DNA from 2 places in the Halopseudomonas pelagia genome. Region 2 is predicted to be linked to the other one. Evidence: predicted binding sites of a transcription regulator. Region 2 holds the regulator's gene; the other holds the start of a gene.
The links. Region 2 encodes LexA, which represses DNA repair genes until DNA is damaged. Its sites were predicted from a motif close to CTGTNTNNNNANACAG; they were not measured.
Positions count from the first base shown of each region.

Region 1: imuA (translesion DNA synthesis-associated protein ImuA) is a predicted target of LexA. The motif match lies at 4,955-4,970, and genes of this name have one in related genera.

Region 1 covers NZ_CP033116.1:1,390,693-1,401,627, forward strand. Annotated here, with positions in the region: gene EAO82_RS06590 (CTP synthase) at 47-1,678, shown strand; gene kdsA (3-deoxy-8-phosphooctulonate synthase) at 1,688-2,548, shown strand; gene eno (phosphopyruvate hydratase) at 2,588-3,877, shown strand; gene ftsB (cell division protein FtsB) at 3,884-4,156, shown strand; gene ispD (2-C-methyl-D-erythritol 4-phosphate cytidylyltransferase) at 4,153-4,839, shown strand; gene imuA (translesion DNA synthesis-associated protein ImuA) at 5,067-5,684, shown strand; gene EAO82_RS20970 (Y-family DNA polymerase) at 5,689-7,104, shown strand; gene EAO82_RS06625 (error-prone DNA polymerase) at 7,101-10,208, shown strand; gene EAO82_RS06630 (acyl-CoA dehydrogenase family protein) at 10,220-10,935, opposite strand, start outside.
Region 2 covers NZ_CP033116.1:3,005,209-3,016,143, reverse strand. Annotated here, with positions in the region: gene EAO82_RS14105 (DUF6586 family protein) at 1-184, shown strand, start outside; gene EAO82_RS14100 (hypothetical protein) at 247-480, shown strand; gene sulA (SOS-induced cell division inhibitor SulA) at 607-1,140, opposite strand; gene lexA (transcriptional repressor LexA) at 1,152-1,760, opposite strand; gene EAO82_RS14085 (TetR/AcrR family transcriptional regulator) at 2,000-2,689, shown strand; gene EAO82_RS14080 (L,D-transpeptidase family protein) at 2,787-3,272, shown strand; gene nagZ (beta-N-acetylhexosaminidase) at 3,340-4,326, shown strand; gene EAO82_RS14070 (mechanosensitive ion channel family protein) at 4,332-5,537, shown strand; gene EAO82_RS14065 (S-methyl-5'-thioinosine phosphorylase) at 5,534-6,277, shown strand; gene EAO82_RS14060 (CsiV family protein) at 6,289-6,846, opposite strand; gene mfd (transcription-repair coupling factor) at 6,843-10,328, opposite strand; gene EAO82_RS14050 (glyceraldehyde-3-phosphate dehydrogenase) at 10,480-10,935, shown strand, end outside.

The DNA of each region.
Region 1 (10,935 bases), 1.6 Mb from region 2:
TTCCCCGCGGCTCTGGTCGCTTAACAGTTCATTCAACGGGTTTTTCATGACGCGCTACATCTTCGTCACGGGTGGTGTTGTATCTTCATTGGGCAAGGGTATTGCTTCGGCTTCGCTTGCAGCCATTCTCGAAGCACGGGGCCTGAAGGTCACCATGCTCAAACTGGATCCGTATATCAACGTCGATCCCGGCACCATGAGTCCCTTCCAGCACGGTGAAGTCTTCGTTACCCACGATGGCGCTGAAACCGATCTGGATCTGGGTCACTACGAGCGTTTCGTCAGTGCAACCATGAGCCGCGCCAACAACTTCACTACCGGTCGTGTGTACGAGGAAGTACTGCGCAAGGAGCGCCGTGGTGACTACCTGGGTGCGACCATTCAGGTAATCCCGCACATTACCGACGAGATCAAGAGCCGCATCATCAAGGGCGCCGGCGATGCCGACGTGGCCCTGGTGGAAATTGGCGGTACGGTCGGCGATATCGAATCCCAGCCGTTTCTTGAAGCCATTCGCCAGTTGCGGGTGGAAGTCGGCGCCAAGCGCGCGATGCTCATGCACCTTACGTTGGTACCCTATATCGCGACAGCCGGTGAAACCAAAACCAAGCCTACGCAGCACTCGGTCAAGGAACTGCGCTCCATCGGCCTGCAGCCTGATGTGCTGATCTGTCGCTCCGATCATCCGATTGATCTGTCTTCGCGGCGCAAGATCGCGCTGTTCACCAACGTTGAAGAGCGTGCGGTTATTGGCCTGGAAGACGTCGACACCATCTACCGTATCCCCGCCGTATTGCACGCCCAGGGCCTGGATGATTTTGTTATCGAGCGCTTCGGCATCGAATGCGGCAGTGCCGACCTGTCCGAATGGGACCGTGTGGTGGCAGGCAAGCTGTACCCGAACAAGGAAGTGACTGTTGCCATGGTCGGCAAGTACATGGAACTGCTGGATGCCTACAAGTCGCTGATCGAAGCACTCAGCCACGCCGGTATCCAGAGTCAGACCAAGGTCACCATGCGTTATATCGATTCCGAAGAGATCGAGCTCAAGGGCGTTGGGCTGCTCGAGGGCGTCGACGCGATATTGGTACCGGGCGGCTTCGGTCTGCGCGGTGTGGAAGGCAAGATTGCCGCTGTGCGACACGCGCGTGAGAACAAGATTCCCTACCTGGGCATTTGCCTGGGTATGCAGGTGGCGGTGATCGAGTACGCCCGCAGCGTGCTTGGCTGGGCCGATGCCAACTCGACCGAGTTCGACAAGACTAGCGAGCATCCGGTGGTCGGCCTGATTACCGAATGGCAGAATGCCAGTGGTGACAAGCAGCAGCGCACCGAGGATTCCGATCTGGGTGGCACCATGCGCCTGGGCGGCCAGGAATGCGCGTTGACACCGGGTTCCAAGGCGCACGAATGTTACGGCAAGGATGTGATTGTTGAGCGTCACCGTCATCGTTATGAAGTCAATAACAACCTGTTGGCCGATCTCGAAGCCGGTGGGTTGAAAGTGACCGGTCGTTCGGTCGATGGTGCCCTGGTGGAAGTGATTGAAGTCGGTGACCACCCGTGGTTCGTGGCCTGCCAGTTCCATCCGGAATTTACCTCGACTCCCCGTTACGGTCATCCGCTGTTCAGTGGCTTTATTCAGGCGGCACTGGCCCAGCACAAGCTCAAGGGCTGAGGAATACAGATGCAACACAAGACGGTTCAGGTAACTGCACCCGCCGGGCAGACGATCGATATTGCCAATGACAAGCCCTTTGTGCTGTTCGGCGGCATGAACGTGCTGGAATCCCGGGACATGGCCATGCGCATTTGCGAGACCTATGTCGAGGTCACCAGCAAGCTGGGCATTCCCTACGTATTCAAGGCCAGCTTTGACAAGGCCAATCGTTCTTCGATCAACTCCTTCCGCGGCCCCGGTCTGGAAGAGGGGTTGAAGATATTCGAAGAGATCAAACGCACTTTCAATGTGCCGCTGATCACCGATGTGCACGAGCCGCACCAGGCTGCACCGGTTGCCGAAGTCTGCGACATCATCCAGTTGCCGGCTTTTTTGTCGCGGCAGACCGATCTGGTGGTGGCCATGGCCAAGACCCAGGCGGTGATCAATATCAAGAAAGCGCAGTTTCTGGCGCCGCAGGAAATGCGTCATATCCTCAGCAAGTGTGAAGAGGCCGGCAATGACCGGCTGATTCTCTGTGAGCGCGGCTCCAGCTTCGGCTACAACAATCTTGTGGTCGATATGCTCGGCTTCGGCATCATGAAGCAGTTCGAGTACCCGGTATTTTTCGATGTGACCCACGCACTGCAAATGCCCGGTGGGCGCAGTGACTCGGCCGGTGGTCGCCGTGCTCAGGTCACCGATCTGGCCAAAGCCGGTATGAGCCAAGGGCTGGCCGGCTTGTTTCTGGAAGCCCATCCGGATCCGGACAATGCCAAATGCGACGGCCCCTGTGCGTTGCGCCTGGACAAGCTTGAGCCCTTCCTGGCTCAGTTGAAGGCGCTCGACGAGTTGGTCAAAAGCTTTCCTGTGCTGGAAACCGCCTGATTACCCTTTTCTTTTTGTTAGATGGAGCAAGCTGCAACCATGGCTAAGATTATTGATATCAAGGGTCGCGAAGTTCTCGATTCCCGTGGCAATCCGACCGTTGAAGCCGACGTGATTCTGGAAGGCGGCCTGCAAGGCAGTGCCTGTGCACCTTCCGGCGCTTCCACCGGTTCGCGCGAAGCGCTGGAACTGCGTGACGGCGACAAGAGCCGCTATATGGGCAAAGGCGTACTAAAGGCCGTGGCCAATATCAATGGTCCCATCCGTGAGCTGCTGGTGGGTCGCGATGCGATCGATCAGGCGGGTCTGGATCGCGCCATGATCGAACTGGACGGTACCGAGAACAAGGCAACGTTGGGTGCCAACGCGATTCTGGCGGTATCCCTGGCTGCGGCCAAAGCGGCTGCCCAGGCCAAGGGCGTGCCCTTGTACGCGCATATTGCCGATCTGAACGGCACGCCTGGTGTTTATTCCATGCCGGTTCCGATGATGAACATCATCAATGGCGGCGAACATGCGGACAACAACGTCGATATTCAGGAATTCATGGTCCAGCCGGTCGGCGCGAAGAACTTTGCCGATGCCCTGCGTATGGGTGCAGAAATTTTTCACCACTTGAAGGCAGTGCTGAAGGCGCGCGGTTTGAGCACATCCGTGGGCGATGAGGGCGGTTTTGCGCCGAACCTGGCGTCCAATGAAGATGCACTGGCAGCGATTGCCGAAGCGGTAGCCAACGCCGGTTATACCCTGGGCGACGACGTGACTCTGGCCCTGGACTGTGCGGCCAGCGAATTCTACAAGGATGGCAAATACGATCTGGCCGGCGAAGGCCAGGTGTTTGATGCCACCGGCTTTGCCGATTACCTGGCCGGTCTGACCCAGCGTTATCCGATCATCTCCATAGAAGATGGCATGGATGAATCCGACTGGGCTGGCTGGAAGACCCTGACCGATAAAATTGGCGCCAAGGTGCAACTGGTCGGCGACGATCTGTTTGTGACCAATACCAAGATTCTCAAGCGCGGTATCGACGAGTCCATCGGTAATTCGATTCTGATCAAGTTCAACCAGATCGGCTCGCTGACCGAAACCCTGGAAGCCATTCAGATGGCCAAGGCCGCCGGCTTTACCGCGGTGATCTCCCACCGCAGTGGCGAAACCGAAGACAGCACCATTGCCGATCTGGCCGTGGGCACTGCTGCCGGGCAGATCAAGACTGGTTCTCTGTGCCGTTCTGATCGGGTGTCCAAGTACAACCAGCTGCTGCGCATCGAAGAGCAACTGGATGGCAAGGCGCCGTACAAAGGTCGCGCTGAATTCCGTGGCTGATCACCGGTGAAATGGCTCTGGTTGGTCGCGCTGCTGTTGCTGGGCGGGCTGCAATATCGTCTGTGGGTAGGCGATGGCAGTCTGGCCCATGTCACCCAGCTCAAGCAGCAGATTGACGAGCAGGCTCGTGAGAACGAGCAGCTGCTGGAACGCAATCGCGTGCTCACGGCCGAAGTGATTGAGCTCAAGCAGGGTCTGGAAACCGTTGAAGAGCGTGCCCGGCATGAGTTGGGCATGGTCAAGGAAGGCGAAACCCTGTTTCAGCTGAGCGACGAATGAGCCTGCCTTTCTGGGTGGTGATTCCTGCGGCGGGCGTTGGCTCGCGCATGCAGGCGGATCGACCCAAGCAGTACCTTCCCCTGGGCGATCGCGCCCTGATTGAACATACCCTTGATTGCTTTCTCGGCCAGCCCGGCCTGAACGGGCTGGTGGTCTGTCTTGCCGACGATGATGCCTGGTGGCCGGCGCTGGCCTGTGCTGCCGATCAGCGTATCCAGCGTGCTGCTGGTGGGCGAGAGCGGGCCGACTCGGTGCTTTCTGGTTTGCACAAGCTCAGTGAGCTTGGGGCGCAGGACATTGATTGGGTGCTGGTGCATGACGCCGCGCGCCCGCATCTTGCCGCCACCGATCTGCATAAGCTACTGAATAGTCTGCGGGATGATCCAGTCGGCGGTCTGCTTGCCGTGCCGGTACGCGATACGCTCAAACAGGCAGATGCCGATGGTCGGGTGACCGCTACACCGGATCGTTCGCTGTTCTGGCAAGCTTACACGCCGCAGATGTTCCGCCTTGGGGCCCTGCGTCAGGCGCTGGCCGATGCGCTGGCCTGTGGCGCGTTGGTTACCGATGAGGCTTCAGCGATGGAGCGGGTTGGTTTGGCTCCTCGACTGATCGAAGGGCGGGCGGACAATATCAAGGTTACTCGTCCCGAAGATATGGACTGGTTTGCCCGGTTACTCTGACGCTGTTCTCGTTTTAGGCAACTCAACCCCCTGACATTTCCTTTTGCTACCTGATTCAGGTGGCGTGTGGGTCTGCATGCAATTCCGGTTGACCCTGTGTGCATGAGTAAATATGCTGTACGCATATACAGTATTCTACTTGCAGGTTCCCCCATGCTTTCTCTCCACTTTACTCACATTGCTCGTGGTGTAGTCTTCAGGTGCCTCAGTCTGGACTGGATTCAATGATGGGCTCGGTCGTATCACTCTCCACCTTGCTCGATGAGCGGCGGATCTGGCGCGGCCAGCCCGCTGCGGTGCCTGCTGCTGGACAGTCGACGGGGTTTGCCGAGCTGGACATGGCCTTGCCGTCGGGTGGCTGGCCAGAGGCAGCGCTGAGTGAAATCCTCATCCAAGCCGAAGGCACCAGCGAGTTGCAGTTGCTCTGGCCAACTCTCAAGCGCTTGTCGGCAGCCGGTGAACGGGTGGTGCTGATCGGCCCACCGCATACTCCCTTTGCTCCGGCCTGGCAGGCTGCGGGTATCAGTTTGGGCTGTTTGTCAGTCATTCAGGCCAGCGGCAGCGATGCCCTTTGGGCGGCGGAGCAATGCCTGCGCTCTGGAGCTTGCGGCGCGGTGTTGTGCTGGCCGCAGCGAGCCAATGACCGGGTATTGCGGCGTTTGCAGGTCGCAGCGGAGACCGGGCAGACCCTGGGTTTTGCCTATCGGCCGATCGAGGAGGCAATCAACCCGTCGCCCGCTGCTTTGCGCCTGACTATTGAAAGTCAGCCGAGGCAGTTGCGGGTGCTCAAGTGTCGCGGCGGCCTGGCTCCTGCCAATCCCATCCCTTTTAATCTGCGGCATTGAGATCATGCTCTGGGCCTGCATATTGTTGCCACAACTGGCACTGGACGCAGTGCTGCGTGGTGTGGCTGATCCCCAGGCGCCGCTGGCGCTGATCAGTGGTACGCCGCAACGTCGAGTGCTGCAAACGGTCAATGCCGCTGCTCGGGAACTGGGGCTGCGGCCGGGCCAGTCGCTGGCCGCCGCGCAGATGCTGTCGCGGGATTTTGCCATGCGGGAATATGATCCGGCGCAAATCGAGCGATGGCATGCTTTTCTTGCCGCCTGGGCTTACCGATTCAGCTCGCATGTCAGCCTGCACTACCCGCGGGCGTTGGTGATGGAAGTCGAATCGAGTTTCGCCTTGTTCGGACCCTGGGAGCGCTTCGAAGCACGGCTGCGCGAAGAATTGACCGCCTTGGGTTTTCGCCATCGGATTGTATTGGCGCCGAACCCGGCGGCGGCACGTATTCTGAGTAACGCGCATGACGGCTTGGCGGTGCAGCAAGTCGAGACTCTGCGACAGATGATCGAGCAGATGCCGGTGACCCGTGCCGGCTTTGACGCAGAGACCTCGCGGGCTTTTACCCGTATGGGGCTGCACCGCTTGCATCAGATACTGGCATTACCGCGATCCGGTTTGGCTAAACGCTTTCCCGAAGAGGTACTCAAGCATCTGGATACGCTGCTCGGCCTCAGAGCGCAGGCCCTGGAATGCTATGCGCCAGCGGATTTCTTCGATGTGCGTATTGAGCTGAATTTCGATGTCGGCTCACACCAGGCGCTGTTGTTTCCGCTACGGCGGCTGACTTCGGATCTGGCGGCGTTTCTGGCCGGCCGTGACAGTGGCGTGCAGCGCTTCGTGCTGCATCTGGAGCATCGCGAGGGTGAAGACAGCCTGGTGTCAGTAGGTCTGCTCAGTGCTGAGCGCGATGCCGCGATGCTCTTCGAGTTGGCGCGGGGCCGCTTGGAGCAGTTGCAGGTAAGAGCGCCGGTACAGGCGCTGCGATTGCTGGCCAGAGATCTTCCAGCTTTTGTACCGCAAAAACGCGAACTCTTTGAGGAGCGACCGCAGCAAACCCTGCCTTGGGAGCAGCTACGCGAACGCTTGCGCGCGCGCTTGGGCGATGACGCTGTCGCAGCCCTCTCAGTGCGCCCTGATCACCGTCCCGAACAGGCTTGGCGGACCTCAGAGGCACGTGCGCCTTTTTTATTGAGTGACCGCAGTAGCGCCAGACCCGGATGGTTGCTGCAAGAACCGCAAGCACAGTTGAGTGGTTTGCGGGTTCTTGCCGGTCCGGAGCGTATCGAAAGCGGTTGGTGGGACGGCGGCGACATGCGCCGCGATTACTACCTGGTGGAAACCCAGTATGGCCAGCGCGGCTGGGCCTACCGGCCAGTGGGGCAGGGCGGACCGCTGTGGCTGCACGGCTGGTTCGCATGAACACGGACGCGCAGGTGGTTCGCGCTGAGGGCTACGTCGAGCTGCACTGCCTGTCGAATTTCAGTTTCCAGCGCGGCGCCTCCAGCGCTCAGGAACTGTTCGAGCGCGCTCAACAGCATGGTTACGGCGCGCTGGCGGTGACCGATGAATGTTCTCTGGCCGGTATCGTTCGCGCCTGGCAGGTTTCAAAGGATACCGGCTTGCCTTTGATTGTCGGCAGCGAGATGCAGGTCGAAAGCGGGCCCAAGCTGGTGCTGCTGGCAGAAAATCTGCAGGGTTACCAGCGCCTGTGCTGGTTGATCACCCAAGCCCGGCGCCGCGCTCCCAAAGGCGAGTATCGTCTGCTAGCAGATGATTTTCAGTCAGCGCTGGACGGTCTGCTGGCGCTATGGCTGCCCGATGAACAGCCTTGCCTGAAGCAGGGTGAATGGTTGCGCGAGCTGTTTCCCCAAGCCCTGTGGCTCGCGGTAGAGCTGCACTGTGGTCAGGATGACGATCAGCGCCTGGCGCAACTACGCGAAGCCGGGCAAATGCTGAACCTGCCACTGGTCGCCACTGGCGATGTACACATGCATGCCCGCGGCCGCCGTGCCCTGCAGGACACCATGACTGCGGTGCGCCATCATTGCACCCTGTCCGAGGCAGGCTTGCGCTTGTTTCCGAATGGTGAACGGCACTTGCGTTCACCTGATGCACTGGCAGAAATCTATCCCGCGGACTTGCTCGTTGAAACTCAATCGATCGCCGCGCGCTGTACCTTTGAACTGGGGCAACTGCGCTATCAATATCCGCATGAGCTGGTTCCGCAAGGCGAAACACCGGCCAGTTGGCTGCGTGAATTGACTGAGCAGGGGATTCGCTGGCGCTGGCCTGACGGGGTAACTGACAAGGTACGGTTGCAGATCGACAAGGAACTGGAGCTGATCAATTTCAAGGAATATGAGAGTTACTTTCTTACCGTGCATGACATCGTTCGCTTTGCCCGTGAGCGGCATATTCTCTGTCAGGGCCGCGGCTCTGCGGCCAACTCGGCGGTGTGTTTTGCGTTGGGCATTACCGAAATCGACCCGGCAAAATCCAATCTGCTGTTCGAGCGCTTTCTGTCCCGCGAACGCAATGAGCCGCCGGATATCGATGTGGATTTCGAGCATGATCGCCGGGAAGAAGTGATCCAGTATGTATTTCGCCGTTATGGTCGGCATCGTGCGGCCTTGACCGCAGTGGCCAGCAGTTACCGTGGAGCCGGTGCCATCCGTGATGTGGCCAAGGCGCTGGGCATGCCTGCGGATCAGATCAATGCACTGGCCGACTGTTGCGGGCGTTGGAGCAGCAAGGTGCCCTCGGATGAGCGCCTGCGTGAATCCGGTTTTGATCCGGCACATCCGTTATTGCATCGGGTATTGAAACTGACCGAGGAACTGATCGGATTTCCCCGGCACCTGTCGCAGCATCCGGGCGGTTTTGTGATTTCCGAGCAGCCATTGCATACGCTGGTGCCGGTGGAAAATGCGGCGATGGATGAGCGCACCATCATCCAGTGGGACAAGGACGATCTGGATCTGGTCGGCCTGCTCAAGGTGGATATTCTCGCCCTGGGCATGCTCAGCGCGCTGCGCCGCACTTTCGATCTGCTGCGCCTGCACCGCGGGCGCGATCTGACCCTGGCAACCATTCCCGCCGAGGATAAGCCTACCTACGAGATGATCAGCCGCGCCGACACTGTCGGTGTATTCCAGATCGAATCGCGCGCGCAGATGGCCATGCTGCCTCGGCTCAGACCAGAGAACTTCTATGATCTGGTCATCGAAGTGGCGATTGTTCGTCCCGGCCCGATTCAGGGCGATATGGTGCATCCCTATCTGCGGCGGCGCAATGGCGAGGAGGAGGTGACCTATCCGTCAGCGCTGGAAAAGGTGTTCAAGCGTACTCTTGGCATTCCGTTGTTTCAGGAACAGGTGATGGAACTGGCCATTGTTGCGGCTGGTTATACCGCCGATGAAGCCGACAAGCTACGCCGTAGCATGGCCGCCTGGAAGCGCCATGGTGGTTTGGAGCCACACCAGAAGCGCCTGACCGAAGGCATGTCGGAGCGCGGCTATACCGCCGAGTTTGCCGCGCGGATCTTTGAACAGATCAAGGGCTTTGGCAGTTACGGTTTTCCCGAGTCGCATGCCGCCAGCTTCGCATTGCTGACCTACGCCAGTTGCTGGCTGAAATGTCATGAGCCGGCGGCCTTTACCTGCGCGCTGATTAACAGTTGGCCGATGGGCTTTTACAGCCCCGATCAGTTACTGCAGGACGCACGCCGTCATCAGTTGGAGACCCTGCCGGTGGATGTACGTTACAGCCAGTGGGACTGCACGCTGGAGGGCGGCGGTGAGACTGAAGAGCAGCAGCCGGCGATTCGGCTGGGGTTATGTATGGTCCGCGGCTTTCGCGAGGACGATGCACAGCGCATTACCGAATGCCGTGAGCAGGCGGCATTTGCTGATGTGGCGGAGCTTAGCGAGCGAGCACAGTTGTCTTCACGTGCGCGAGAACTGCTTGCCGATGCCGGCGCCCTGCGTGGCTTGGCCGGGCATCGTCATAGGGCACGTTGGGCAATTGCCGGTGTGGAGCCGCAGATGCCATTGTTTGCCGGCCTGGCCTGCGAGGAAGAAGCCGCCGTCATGTTGCCGGAGCCGACTCAAGGGCAAGACCTGCAGGCCGATTATGCCAGTGTAGGAACAACGCTCGGCCCGCATCCGCTGAGGCTGCTGCGCGAACAACTGACGGCAAGGCGCTGCCGCAGTTCGCGGGAACTGCCCCTGATCGAAAGCGGTCGGCCGGTCTCGGTGGCGGGGCTGGTGACCGGGCGGCAAAAACCCGGTACCGCCAGCGGGGTGATTTTTGTCACCCTTGAAGATGAGTACGGCATGGTCAACGTGGTGGTCTGGCACGAGCTCGGCGAGCGCCAGCGACGTGAGCTGCTTGGCTCACAGATGATGCAGGTGGATGGTTATATCGAGTCGGAGAAGGGTGTGATTCATCTGATCGCTCGGCGGCTGCACAATCTCAACCCGCTGTTGGCGGGGTTGGATGTGCGCAGCCGGGATTTTCAATAGCGGTCAAATCTTCAAAGCGAGTAATGCCGCAGCTCGCGTGCGATCAGCAGGCGCTGTATTTCGCTGGTGCCTTCGTAGATCTGGGTAATACGCGCATCCCGATACAAACGCTCGACCGGATAATCCTCCAGATAGCCGTAACCCCCGTGGATCTGGATCGCTTTGCTGCAGACCGCCTCGGCCATTTCACTGGCGAACAGCTTGGCCTGGGAGGCTTCCGATAGACATGGCAGTCCTGCCGTGCGCAGGCGTGCGGCATGCAGAATCAGCAGGCGGCTGGCATTGAGTTGCATATGCATGTCGGCGAGCATGTTGGCAATGCTCTGGTGTTCGGTCAGGGCCTGACCGAACTGCGTGCGTTCTCGTGCATAACTCAGCGCGGCCTCGAACGCAGCTCGGGCAATGCCCAGCGCTTGTGCGGCAATGCCGATACGCCCACCTTCCAGGCCTGACAGGGCGGTGGACAGGCCCTTGCCCCGCTGGCCAAGCAGCGCGCTTTCCGGGAGGCGGCAGTTATCCAGGCTAATGGCGCAGGTATCCGAGCCACGAATGCCCAATTTGTGCTCCATGCGCTCGACGCGAAAGCCAGGGTTATCGGTTGGTACCAGAAATGCCGACAGGCCCTTCTTGCCCAAATCCGGATCGGTCACCGCAAACACCACCGCCAGGCTGGCGCGTTTGCCGTTGCTGACAAACTGCTTGGCGCCATTGAGCACCCATTCGCCGT
Region 2 (10,935 bases):
GGCAGGCTGGCAGCAGCTACATATGCCGCCGAAACCCGAAGAGAGCAAGCCGCAAGACAGCAGCCTGATCGCCAGCAGCGCAGTCAAGAGTGATCGTCAATGGGATCTGGAGGATGCGCGCGAAGCGCATGCAGCATTGGCTGAGCGGTTGAGTTGTTACCGGGAGGGTATGCTGGAGTGGTAGCTCGAACTGTGACAGTTCATCGTCTGTGATAAACTGCGCGGCCATTTAACAGGAGACCCTAAATGCCATCACCTTTTCTCGAAATCGTGGAATTGGCTAACGGCAAGGTAGCCTTGCGCCGCTCGGATGAAGATGCCGAACCACTGGTGATCATCGAGTTTTCTGCCGACGCCCGCGAATATCTGCAGGGCCATCATATAGACGTGGCCAAAGCCATGATCAGTGCCGGCATGCAGGTCGCTGGCCAAGTGATGGAAGATGGCGAGCCGCACGATGAAAATCGCATTCTGCACTGAGCTAGTCAGCTGGCCTAGCAACTAAGCCGGGTATGGCCTAAGCATCTAGCTGGTCATGCCTGGGCAATGCCTGGGTTCTGCATGGCCAGCAGCCGCTGTCCATGTTTCTACCTATTCTTCTACTTCTCAAGCCGCCAAACACATGCCCAGGCGAATGTTCAGGCTACGGCACTGGCCATCGCGCGCGGCACGGGTGAGTCTGTTGTTGGTCACAACCTGCTGACCCTCATCCGACATCCAGCTGACTACGGTATGGCTACAGCCCAGACGCAGTAGTTCGCAGCACAACTCCAGGCTATCCATGCCGCGCTTCGCCCGGACAATCAAAATGCGCTCAGGATCCAGACCGGCATTGCGCAGCCAGTGATGGCTGACTGCTTCTGGCGGATCAAGCAGTGTCAGCCAGCCAGGAGCTTGCGCCTGACTCAGATCACGCAGTACAGGTGCCAGCCATTGCAGGCATTGCCCAGGGGCGCCATTGAGGGCTATTTCGCTGAAGCCAGTCTCCACTGCGGCACTTTCTACCGTCGCCGCTTCGGCAGGTTTTTTCGCAGAAACCACCTTGGCTGGCCCGGCGTAACGCGATGCCATCAGGGCGTTGTGAAACAGTTCTGCCTGAACCAGCGGGCCGGGATGATGAGGATGACGGGAATATTGCATGATTAACCCCTTTAGCGGCGTATGACGCCGACACTCAAGCCTTCGATAGTAAGTTCCTGTTCGCCCAGATCGACTTCAATCGGGGCGAAATCCGGATTTTCGGCAAACAGCGAGACCTTGCGGCCCTGCTTGTGAAAGCGTTTTACCGTGACCTCATCACCAATACGGGCGACAACGATCTGGCCATTGCGCGCGACGGCGGTGCGGTGTACCGCGAGCAGATCGCCATCCAGAATGCCGATGTCGCGCATACTCATGCCCTGTACGCGGAGCAAGTAGTCTGCGCGGGGCTGAAAGAAGCCGGGATCGATCTGGCAGTGATCTTCGATATTTTCCAGCGCCAGGACAGGGGCACCGGCCGCCACACGACCTATAACCGGAAGGCGGCCCTCAGGGGCTTCGTCATCCTGATCGGGCAGGCGGATGCCGCGTGATGCGCCGGGAATCATTTCAATCGCACCCTTGCGCGCCAAGGCGCGCAAGTGATCCTCTGCCGCATTGGGCGATTTGAAACCCAGCACCTTGGCGATATCGACACGGGTAGGTGGATAGCCGTTGGCATCCATATACTCTTTGATGAAGGCCAATATCTGCTGTTGACGTGCGGTCAGTTTTTGCATCCGTCCCTACCTGTGTTTTTATACAGTAGCTGTGATTATATACAGTTGTTTTGGTTGAGCAAGACCTTGCGCACAATTTGCTGTTGTTTTAGTGAAACGGGAAGGTTATACAAAGAAGCGGTTGCGTGAAGATGATCACTGGTAGCTCATGCCGCTGGCCCCGAGTCACCGTGATGCTTGACACTCAATGCGTTTGAAACGTATGTTTCAAACAATTGTTTATTCGTGGATGTCAGCACATGGCCCAATCTGAAACTGTTGAACGTATTCTGGACGCCGCCGAGCAGTTGTTCGCCGAGAAGGGTTTTGCGGAAACTTCACTGAGGCTAATTACCAGCAAGGCCGGCGTTAACCTGGCGGCGGTGAATTATCACTTCGGCTCCAAGAAAGCGTTGATTCAGGCGGTATTCGTGCGTTTCCTCAACCCCTTCGTCGGCAGTCTGGAGCAGCAACTGGACCGGCATCAGCGCGAAGGTGACCTGGCCGAGCTCAGTCTTGAGCAGCTGTTGGAAATGCTGGTGCGCCAGGCGTTGACAGTCAAACCACGTAGCGGCAACGATCTGTCGATTTTCATGCGCCTGCTGGGCCTGGCGTTCAGCCAGAGCCAGGGGCATCTGCGTAAATACCTGAGTGAGGTGTACGGCAAGGTATTTCAGCGTTACATGCAGCTGGTGTTGGCCGCTGCTCCGCAGTTGCCGCCCCGTGAGCTGTTCTGGCGAGTGCATTTCATGCTGGGTAGTGCGGCCTTTACCATGTCGAGCATGAAAGCCTTGCGGGCCATTGCCGAAGCCGAATTCGATGTGCATACCGGCATTGATGACGTTCTCAAGTTGATGGTGCCTTTCCTGGCTGCCGGCATGCGCGCTGATAGCGGTATGGCGGGTCTTGCCAGTGCAGCCCCGCGTGGCACCGAACTGGAGCGCGCCTGAGTTATTTCCCACCCTAGCGTGTCGATGCCCTGCTGATTGCATGTTCCTTCCAAATCGCTGATCCGTTATCGTGTGCACTCTTTGAGCGGAGTTGCTTATGATGCTGGACCTCATCGACATCTCACTTGCCGCGCAGCGGCTGACCGGGTACGCAGGTGGCCGCGTCCTGTGTGAATTTCCTGTGTCCACAGCGCTTAACGGCGCTGGCGAGTTGAATGGCTCTGGCTGCACCCCGCGTGGCCGCCATAGGGTGCGTGCGCGCATAGGGGCAGGGCAGCCTGAGGGTTCTGTGTTTATTGGCCGCCGTCCTACCGGTGAGGTCTGGACCCCGGCACTGACCAAGCAGCATCCGCAGCGCGACTGGATACTGAGTCGTATCCTCTGGTTGTGCGGCGAGCAGCCTGGCTTCAATCGCGGCGGCAATTGCGACTCGCAACGACGTTATATCTATATTCACGGTACGCCTGACGACCAACCTATGGGCGTGCCGCTGTCACACGGGTGTGTACGCATGCGTAATGCCGATGTGTTGAAACTTTTCGATCTGACTCCCGCGGGATGTCAGGTAATGATTACCGGGTAGTGCGGTTAGTACTGCCTGAGCCCCCTTTGAATCGCTGGAGAAACCCCTGTTGAACATTGGCACCCTGATGCTTGATTTCGCCGGTACCACACTGGATTCCACTGATCGTCAGCTGCTGCGCCAGCCGGAAGTGGGGGGCATGATTCTGTTTGCCCGCAATACCGAATCGCCTGGCCAGGTACGCGAGTTGATCAAGTCTGTAAGGGCGGTGCGACCAGACATGCTGATGGCGATCGACCAGGAGGGCGGGCGTGTTCAGCGCTTGCGTCGCGATGTGCTCAAGCTGCCGGCGCTGGGCCGTATCGCCGCGCTCGATGCTGAGCATGCCGAACGTGCAGCCTACAGCGCCGCCTGGCTGATGGCCTGGGAGATGCTCTCATGTGGTCTGGACATCAGTTTCGCGCCGGTACTCGATCTGGACTACGGCCGCAGTCAGGTTATCGGCGACCGCTCGCTGGGCGGCAATCCGCAACAGGTCATTCGCCTGGGGCGTGCCTATATTGCCGGCCTGCATGCTGCCGGCATGGCCGCCACGGGAAAGCACTTTCCCGGTCATGGCTGGGCAGAAGCCGATTCGCACTTTGCCTTGCCGGTGGATGAGCGCAGCGAAGAGGCCATTCGCAGTACCGACCTGGTGCCATTCGCTGGGCTGGCGGCTGAGCTGGACGGTATCATGCCGGCGCATGTGGTTTATCCGGCGATTGACCAGTTGCCAGCCGGTTTCTCCAGACGCTGGCTGCAGGATATTCTGCGCAAGGAGCTGGGTTTCAACGGCGTAATTTTCAGCGATGACCTGACCATGGCCGGCGCGCATGCTGTGGGCGGAATGCCGCAGCGAGTAGACGCGGCACTGGCATCGGGCTGCGATATGTTGCTGGTTTGCAATGATCGCGCTGCCGCCGAAGAAGCCTTGGTACACACCCAGAAGCTGGGGATGAAACGGCCACCGCAAATCACGGGTATGCTCGCCCGGCAAAAGCCCGGCGTTGATTACAAGGCCAACCCTGACTGGGCAGCCCACCTGAACATGATGAAGGAGTTAGAGCTGGTTTGAGTGCCATGATAAACGAACTTGTTGAACGCTTGCCGTTGGAGTATTTACCAATGAGCAGCGAAATGTGGATATACCAGGTCTTCGCGATCATTTTTGCATCGCTGGTCGTGGCCTATATCGGCAAGCTGCTGCTTGATCGCCTCGAAGCCCGAGCGGAGAAAACGCGTAGCGTCTGGGACGATGCGCTGGTGATCTCCGCGCGAAGGCCGTTATGGGTCCTGATCTGGAGTATGGGCCTGCTCTGGGCCGCGCAAATCACCGCCGCCGAGATGGATGAGGATTTTGCCAGTGCGCTAAACAAGCTTCAGGATGTGCTGTTGATCGTGCTGTTGGGCTGGTTTCTGGTGCGTTTGGCCCAGCGTATTGAAGATCGTCTGGTAGATCCGCGCTACCGCGAAAAGCCGATGGATCAGACCACGGTCAGTGCCATCGGCAAGTTGCTGCGCATTTCCATTTTCATCACCGCCGGCCTGGTGATTCTGCAGACCCTTGGCTATAGCGTGTCCGGTGTGCTTGCCTTTGGCGGTATTGGTGGCATCGCGGTCGGCTTTGCCGCCAAGGACCTGTTGGCCAATTTTTTCGGTGGGCTGATGGTCTATCTGGATCGTCCTTTCTCGGTAGGTGAGTGGGTGCGGTCGCCGGATAAAGACATTGAAGGCACGGTCGAGCACATCGGCTGGCGGCTGACGCGGATTCGCACCTTCGACAAACGCCCGATCTATGTCCCGAACGCGATCTTCACCAACGTTGTGCTGGAAAATCCATCACGCATGAGTCATCGGCGCATTTTCGAGCATATCGGTATGCGCTACGACGACATCGCGCAGATGGAGCCAGTGGTCAAGGCGGTCCGCGAGATGCTCAAGGAGCATCCGGACATTGCTCAGGATCAGACGCAGATGGTGTATTTCGATCGCTGTGCAGCGTCGTCGGTAGACTTTTTCGTGTATTGCTTTACCAGCCCGATATGGGCCGAATTCCATCGGGTCAAGGAAGATGTGCTATTGAAAATTCTGGCTATAGTTGATGAGCATGGCGCGCAAGTGGCCTTTCCTACATCGACATTGCATGTTCCGGATGGGCTTTCATTACGGGCGCCTGCGCAAGCATCCGCCGGGCAGTCACCAAAACCCTCGGCAGATAGCTCAAAAGAGCAAGCGACGCCGGGATCCGAGGCGGAATTCAAGCGTCAGCAGGGGAGTAATCTATGAACGCACTGGCGATCATCGGCGGTAGCGGTTTGACCCGGTTGCCCGGTTTCCAGGTCACCGGCGAGTCGAGTGCGGACACGCCCTATGGGCCCGCGTCTACACCAGTTGTAAAGGGCTTGATGTCAGGCCGTGAATTGCTGTTTCTCGCACGTCATGGCGATCCGCATCGCATTCCGCCGCACCGGGTCAATTACCGGGCTAATCTCTGGGCGCTGAAACAGGCTGGTGCAGATGCGGTGCTGGCGGTCAACGCCGTGGGCGGCATCCATCCGGCCATGGGTGTCGGTCACTTTTGCGTGCCGCATCAGTTGGTGGATTACACCTGGGGCCGTTCCAGCACTTTCTTCGAGGATGATTTGCAGCAGGTCACGCACATCGATTTCAGCCATCCTTATGACGAAGGCTTGCGTCAGCGTGTTATCGGGGTTCTGGCGCGGCTGGGCATGGCGCACAGCGCTTATGGCGTCTACGCCGCGACGCAGGGCCCGCGCCTGGAAACGGCGGCTGAAATAAGCCTGTTGGAGCGTGATGGTTGCGATATCGTCGGCATGACCGGGATGCCTGAAGCTGCGCTGGCCCGTGAACTGGATCTGGCTTACGCGAGTTTGTCTCTGGTAGTTAATCCAGCGGCGGGGAAGGGGCAAGGCTTGATCACCATGGAGGCGATCGAGCAGGTCATGCAGCAGGGTATGGCGCAGGCGCGAACGGTCATCAGTCAACTGGTGGCCGCTGGCGCCTGAAGCCGCGCCGCTTAGCTGCGGCTGATACGTACCAGCATGCCCATGCTCTGGTGATCCAGATAATGGGTTTCATCCAGACGCAGGCGGCGGATCTGCTTGATGCGCTCGCTGACTATCTCGCCGTCCTGGGTCTGGTTATTGATCCAGGCGGTGATATCGACTTCCAGAAGCCGCTCCTGGCCAAGGCTGACCAGCGCCTGAACCGGATAGATCCCGCCCATTTCCTGACCCTCATGTACGGCGACCTCCAGGCTACTGTCGTCTGGTTGAGTCCAGGCCTTGTGCAGTACAACCTTGTACCCCTGTGCGCTCAACTTGCCCGCATCACTGCTGAGCTTGAGGCGGCTGCTGTCCAGATTACGCACGTCGCTGCGAGTGGTGACGGTCAGGTCGGTGGCCTGATCAGCCCACCCATAACTGGGGGCGGTGCCGGGCGTCAGCTGCGCAGAAGGCTGGGAGAAGATCACTACCTCCACCTGGTAGGTATTTTGGCTCTGGGCTTGAGCCAGCCCCATCCAGCCGCTGAGAGCGAGGATTGCCAGCAGTTGCAGTGAGCGAAGAGATGTCATGGGCGTTTTCCTTTGCCTTGAGTAGGTAATTGGGGTGTTTCCAGCCGTTCTATCAGTGCTTCAACGGTATTCAGACGCAGTTCAGCGGCACCCATGGGTGCATTGAATCGGAATAGAGTGGCGCCTTCAAGCTTGTAACGGTTGGGTTGATCCTGGATCAGTCTGACCAGTGTCATCGGATCCACACTGGTGTGTGCGGTAAATTCCACCCGGCCGTGCTCCGGCCCTACATCCACCTTGCTGATCCCTAACGGTTCGCAGCGCAGTTTCAAGGCCGTCACCCGGAACAGGATCTTGGCTGCATCGGGCAGCAGACCGAAGCGGTCGATCATTTCAACTTGCAGGTCTTTCAAGGCTTCGTCATCGGCAGCATTGGCGATGCGTTTGTAGAGAATCAGTCTGCTGTGAACATCCGGCAGATAATCGTCCGGAATCAATGCTGGCAGGCGCAGGTTGATGTCCGGTCCGCCGCCCAGCGGTGTATCCAGTTCGGGTTGCTTGCCTTGTTTGATCGCCTTGATTGCGCGCTCAAGCATATCCATATACAGCGTGAAGCCAATCGCCTGGATCTGGCCGCTCTGGCCTTCGCCGAGCAGTTCGCCGGCACCGCGAATTTCCAGGTCGTGGGTGGCCAGGGTAAAGCCGGCGCCCAGGTCCTGAGCCGCGGCGATGGCTTCCAGGCGTTTTTCCGCATCGCTGGTGAGCTTCTTGCCGTGCGGCGTCAGCAGGTAGGCATAGGCCTGGTGGTGACTACGGCCGACGCGACCGCGCAACTGGTGCAGTTGGGCCAGACCGAATTTGTCGGCGCGCTCCAGGATAATGGTGTTGGCATTGGGCACATCGATACCGGTTTCGATGATGGTGGTAGTCACCAGTACATTGAAACGACGGTGATAGAAGTCGCCCATGACCTGTTCAAGCGCGCGTTCCGGCATTTGCCCATGGCTGATGCCGATGCGCGCTTCAGGTACCAGTTCGGCAAGATCAGCAGCGCATTTCTCGATGCTTGAGACTTCGTTGTGCAGGTAGTAGACCTGCCCGCCGCGCAGCAGCTCACGCAGGATCGCTTCCTTGATCACTGGAGCCTGTTGCTGCATGACGAAAGTTCGCACCGACAGACGGCGCGCCGGCGGTGTGGCGATAATCGACAGTTCACGCATGCCGGACATGGCCATGTTCAGTGTGCGGGGGATGGGCGTTGCGGTCAGGGTCAGTACATCGACCTCGCTGCGCAGGGCCTTGAGCTGTTCCTTCTGGCGTACGCCGAAACGGTGCTCCTCGTCGATGATCATCAGGCCCAGGTCCTTGAACTGAATATCACCCTGTAGCAGCTTGTGCGTGCCGATCATGATGTCGACCTTGCCTTCGGCCAGATCTTCCGCGGCGGCCTTGATCTCCTTGGTCGATTTGAAGCGCGACATCACCTCAACCTTGACCGGCCAATCGGCAAAACGGTCACGGAAGCTGTTGTAGTGCTGCTGGGCGAGCAGGGTGGTGGGCACCAGTACCGCAACCTGTTTGCCGCCGTGCACGGCGAGGAAGGCCGCGCGCATGGCCACTTCAGTCTTGCCGAAGCCAACGTCACCGCAGACCAGACGATCCATCGGCTGGGATTTGACCATGTCTTCGATCACGGCCAGGATCGCCGCTTCCTGATCGGCGGTTTCCTCGAACGGGAAGGCCTCGGAGAACAGCTGGTAGTCGCGTTCCGGGGCGCTGAAGCTGAAACCCTTACGTGCGCCGCGGCGGGCATAGACATCCAGCAGCTCGGCGGCGACGTCCCGGACTTTTTCCGCGGCCTTGCGCTTGGCTTTCTGCCATTGCTCGGAGCCGAGGCGATGCAGCGGTGCGCTATCGTCTTCGCCACCGGTATAGCGGGCGATCAGATGCAGGTTGGATACGGGTACATAGAGCTTGGCATCGTCGGCGTAGGCCAGGGTAAGAAACTCGGCCTGCTGGTCTTCGACGGTCAGATTGACCAGGCCAAGGAACCGACCGACACCGTGGTCGATGTGCACGACCGGCGCGCCTTCGCGCAGTTCGGTCAGGTTGCGGATGACCGCATCGCCCAGATCAGTCGCTTTACCGCGCCGCCGACGTTGCATCACCCGCTGACCGAACAACTGGTTTTCGGTGATCAGCGCTACCGGCGGATGACCACAGAGCATGCTCTGGTCGATTCCGGCGATGATCACTCCGATGGCGGCCTTGCCGGCAACAAACTCGGGCCAGCTCTCAACGGTCTCGGGCTTGATCTCGATACGCGCCAACAGTTCCAGCAGCGCTTCGCGGCGGCCGGCACTTTCGACTACGAACAGCACTTTGCCTTCAAAGCCTTTAATAAAGGTCTGGAGCGCGGTCAGCGGTTGATCAAGCCGGTTGTCGATGGCCAGTTCCGGGCTCGCCTGACCATTGAAATTGGTTGTCCCTGCTTTGGCCGGCAGCGCTTCCTGATGGCAGATAATGCGTGGGAAGCGCTTGATCTGGGCAAAACAATCTTCGACGCTGAGAAACAGGCTGGCGGGAGCGAGCAGGGGGCGCGTCTTGTCTACTCGCTGTTCTTCGTAACGGTGGCGTACATCCTGCCAGAAGTGCTCGGCGCTGCCCTCAATATCCGGCAGGCTGAACAGCAGCGTGTTGTCCGGCAGGTAATCAAACAGGCTGCTCAGCTCATCAAAAAACAGCGGCAGGTAATATTCGATGCCGGGGGGCACCATGCCTTCGCTCAGATCCTGATAGACCGGGCAACGGCGGTAGTCGACGTCGAAGTGTTCACGAAAGCGCGCGCGGAAACCGGTCAGCGCCGATTTATCCAGCGGGAATTCCTTGGCCGGCAGCAGTTGGATGCTGTCGACTTTGTCGACCGAGCGCTGGGTGTCCGGATCAAAGGTACGCAGGGTTTCGATTTCGTCATCAAACAGGTCGATACGGATCGGTTCCGGGCTGCCCATCGGGAACAGATCCAGCAGCGCGCCGCGTACCGCGTAGTCACCGTGCTCGTAAACGGTGTCCACGCAGCGATAACCGGCCGCATCCAGGTTCAGGCGCATGCGCTCGATGTCGAGCTTCTGGCCAAGCTCCAGCATCAGTACCGAGCCGCCGAGAAAGCTGCGTGGCGCGATCCGATGCAGCAGGGTGGTCATGGGCACCACGAGAATGCCCTGGGTTACCTGTGGCAGCAGATGCAGGCTTTTCAGGCGCTGAGAGATGATGTCCTGGTGCGGTGAAAAGCGATCGTAGGGCAGCGTCTCCCAGTCGGGAAAGCTCAGAACCGGCAGTGCCGGGGCGAAAAACCGCAGTTCCTGCTCCAGCTGATCTGCGGCAGCCGTATCGCGGGTAATCACCAGGCTCAGGCCAGCATGTTCGGCGGCGGCCTCGGCAATCGCCAGGGCCCGCGCGGCGCCGGCCAGATTGCCCCAGGTGCTTCTAGCCTGGTCGCGGGCGACCGGGGGCACGGAAAGAAGGCGCGTATTTGCGGGCATGGAACGGGGGTCCTTCTGCAAAAAGCCGATAGTGTACCCCTGTCTGCCGGACTGTGCCGCAGTCATGTGGTTTTCGCGCAGTGATTGCCTCTGCGGCCCAACGGCCGCATAATATTGGCCCTTTTGATCCCAAGACCTGGAAGGAACAGCCGTGACCCAAGACCAATATGAGCAATGTCTGGAAAACTGGACGGATCGTGAATCAACCGCCGAGGCGATGATTCCGCTGATCGGGCGTCTGTACCGTGAGCATAACGTCGTGACCTCCATTTATGGTCGGGGTCTGGTCAATCGTTCGGTCATCAGCATTTTGAAGTCGCACCGTTTCGCGCGGCAGATTGATGACACCGAATTGTCTGTACATGACACTTTCCCGCTGATCAACGCGTTGCTTGAACTGAACCTGGGGCCGGCCTCTATTGATCTGGCCCGTCTGGTCGACAAGTTCCGCAAGTCTGACGGCGATGATCTGGATGCGTTCCTGCGCGAAGAACTGGCCAGTGTAATTGGCCACAAGGGCGAGCGCCGCCAGGGCCGCGATGTGGTGCTCTACGGTTTCGGTCGGATTGGCCGCTTGCTGGCCCGCATCATGGTCGAGAAAGCCGGT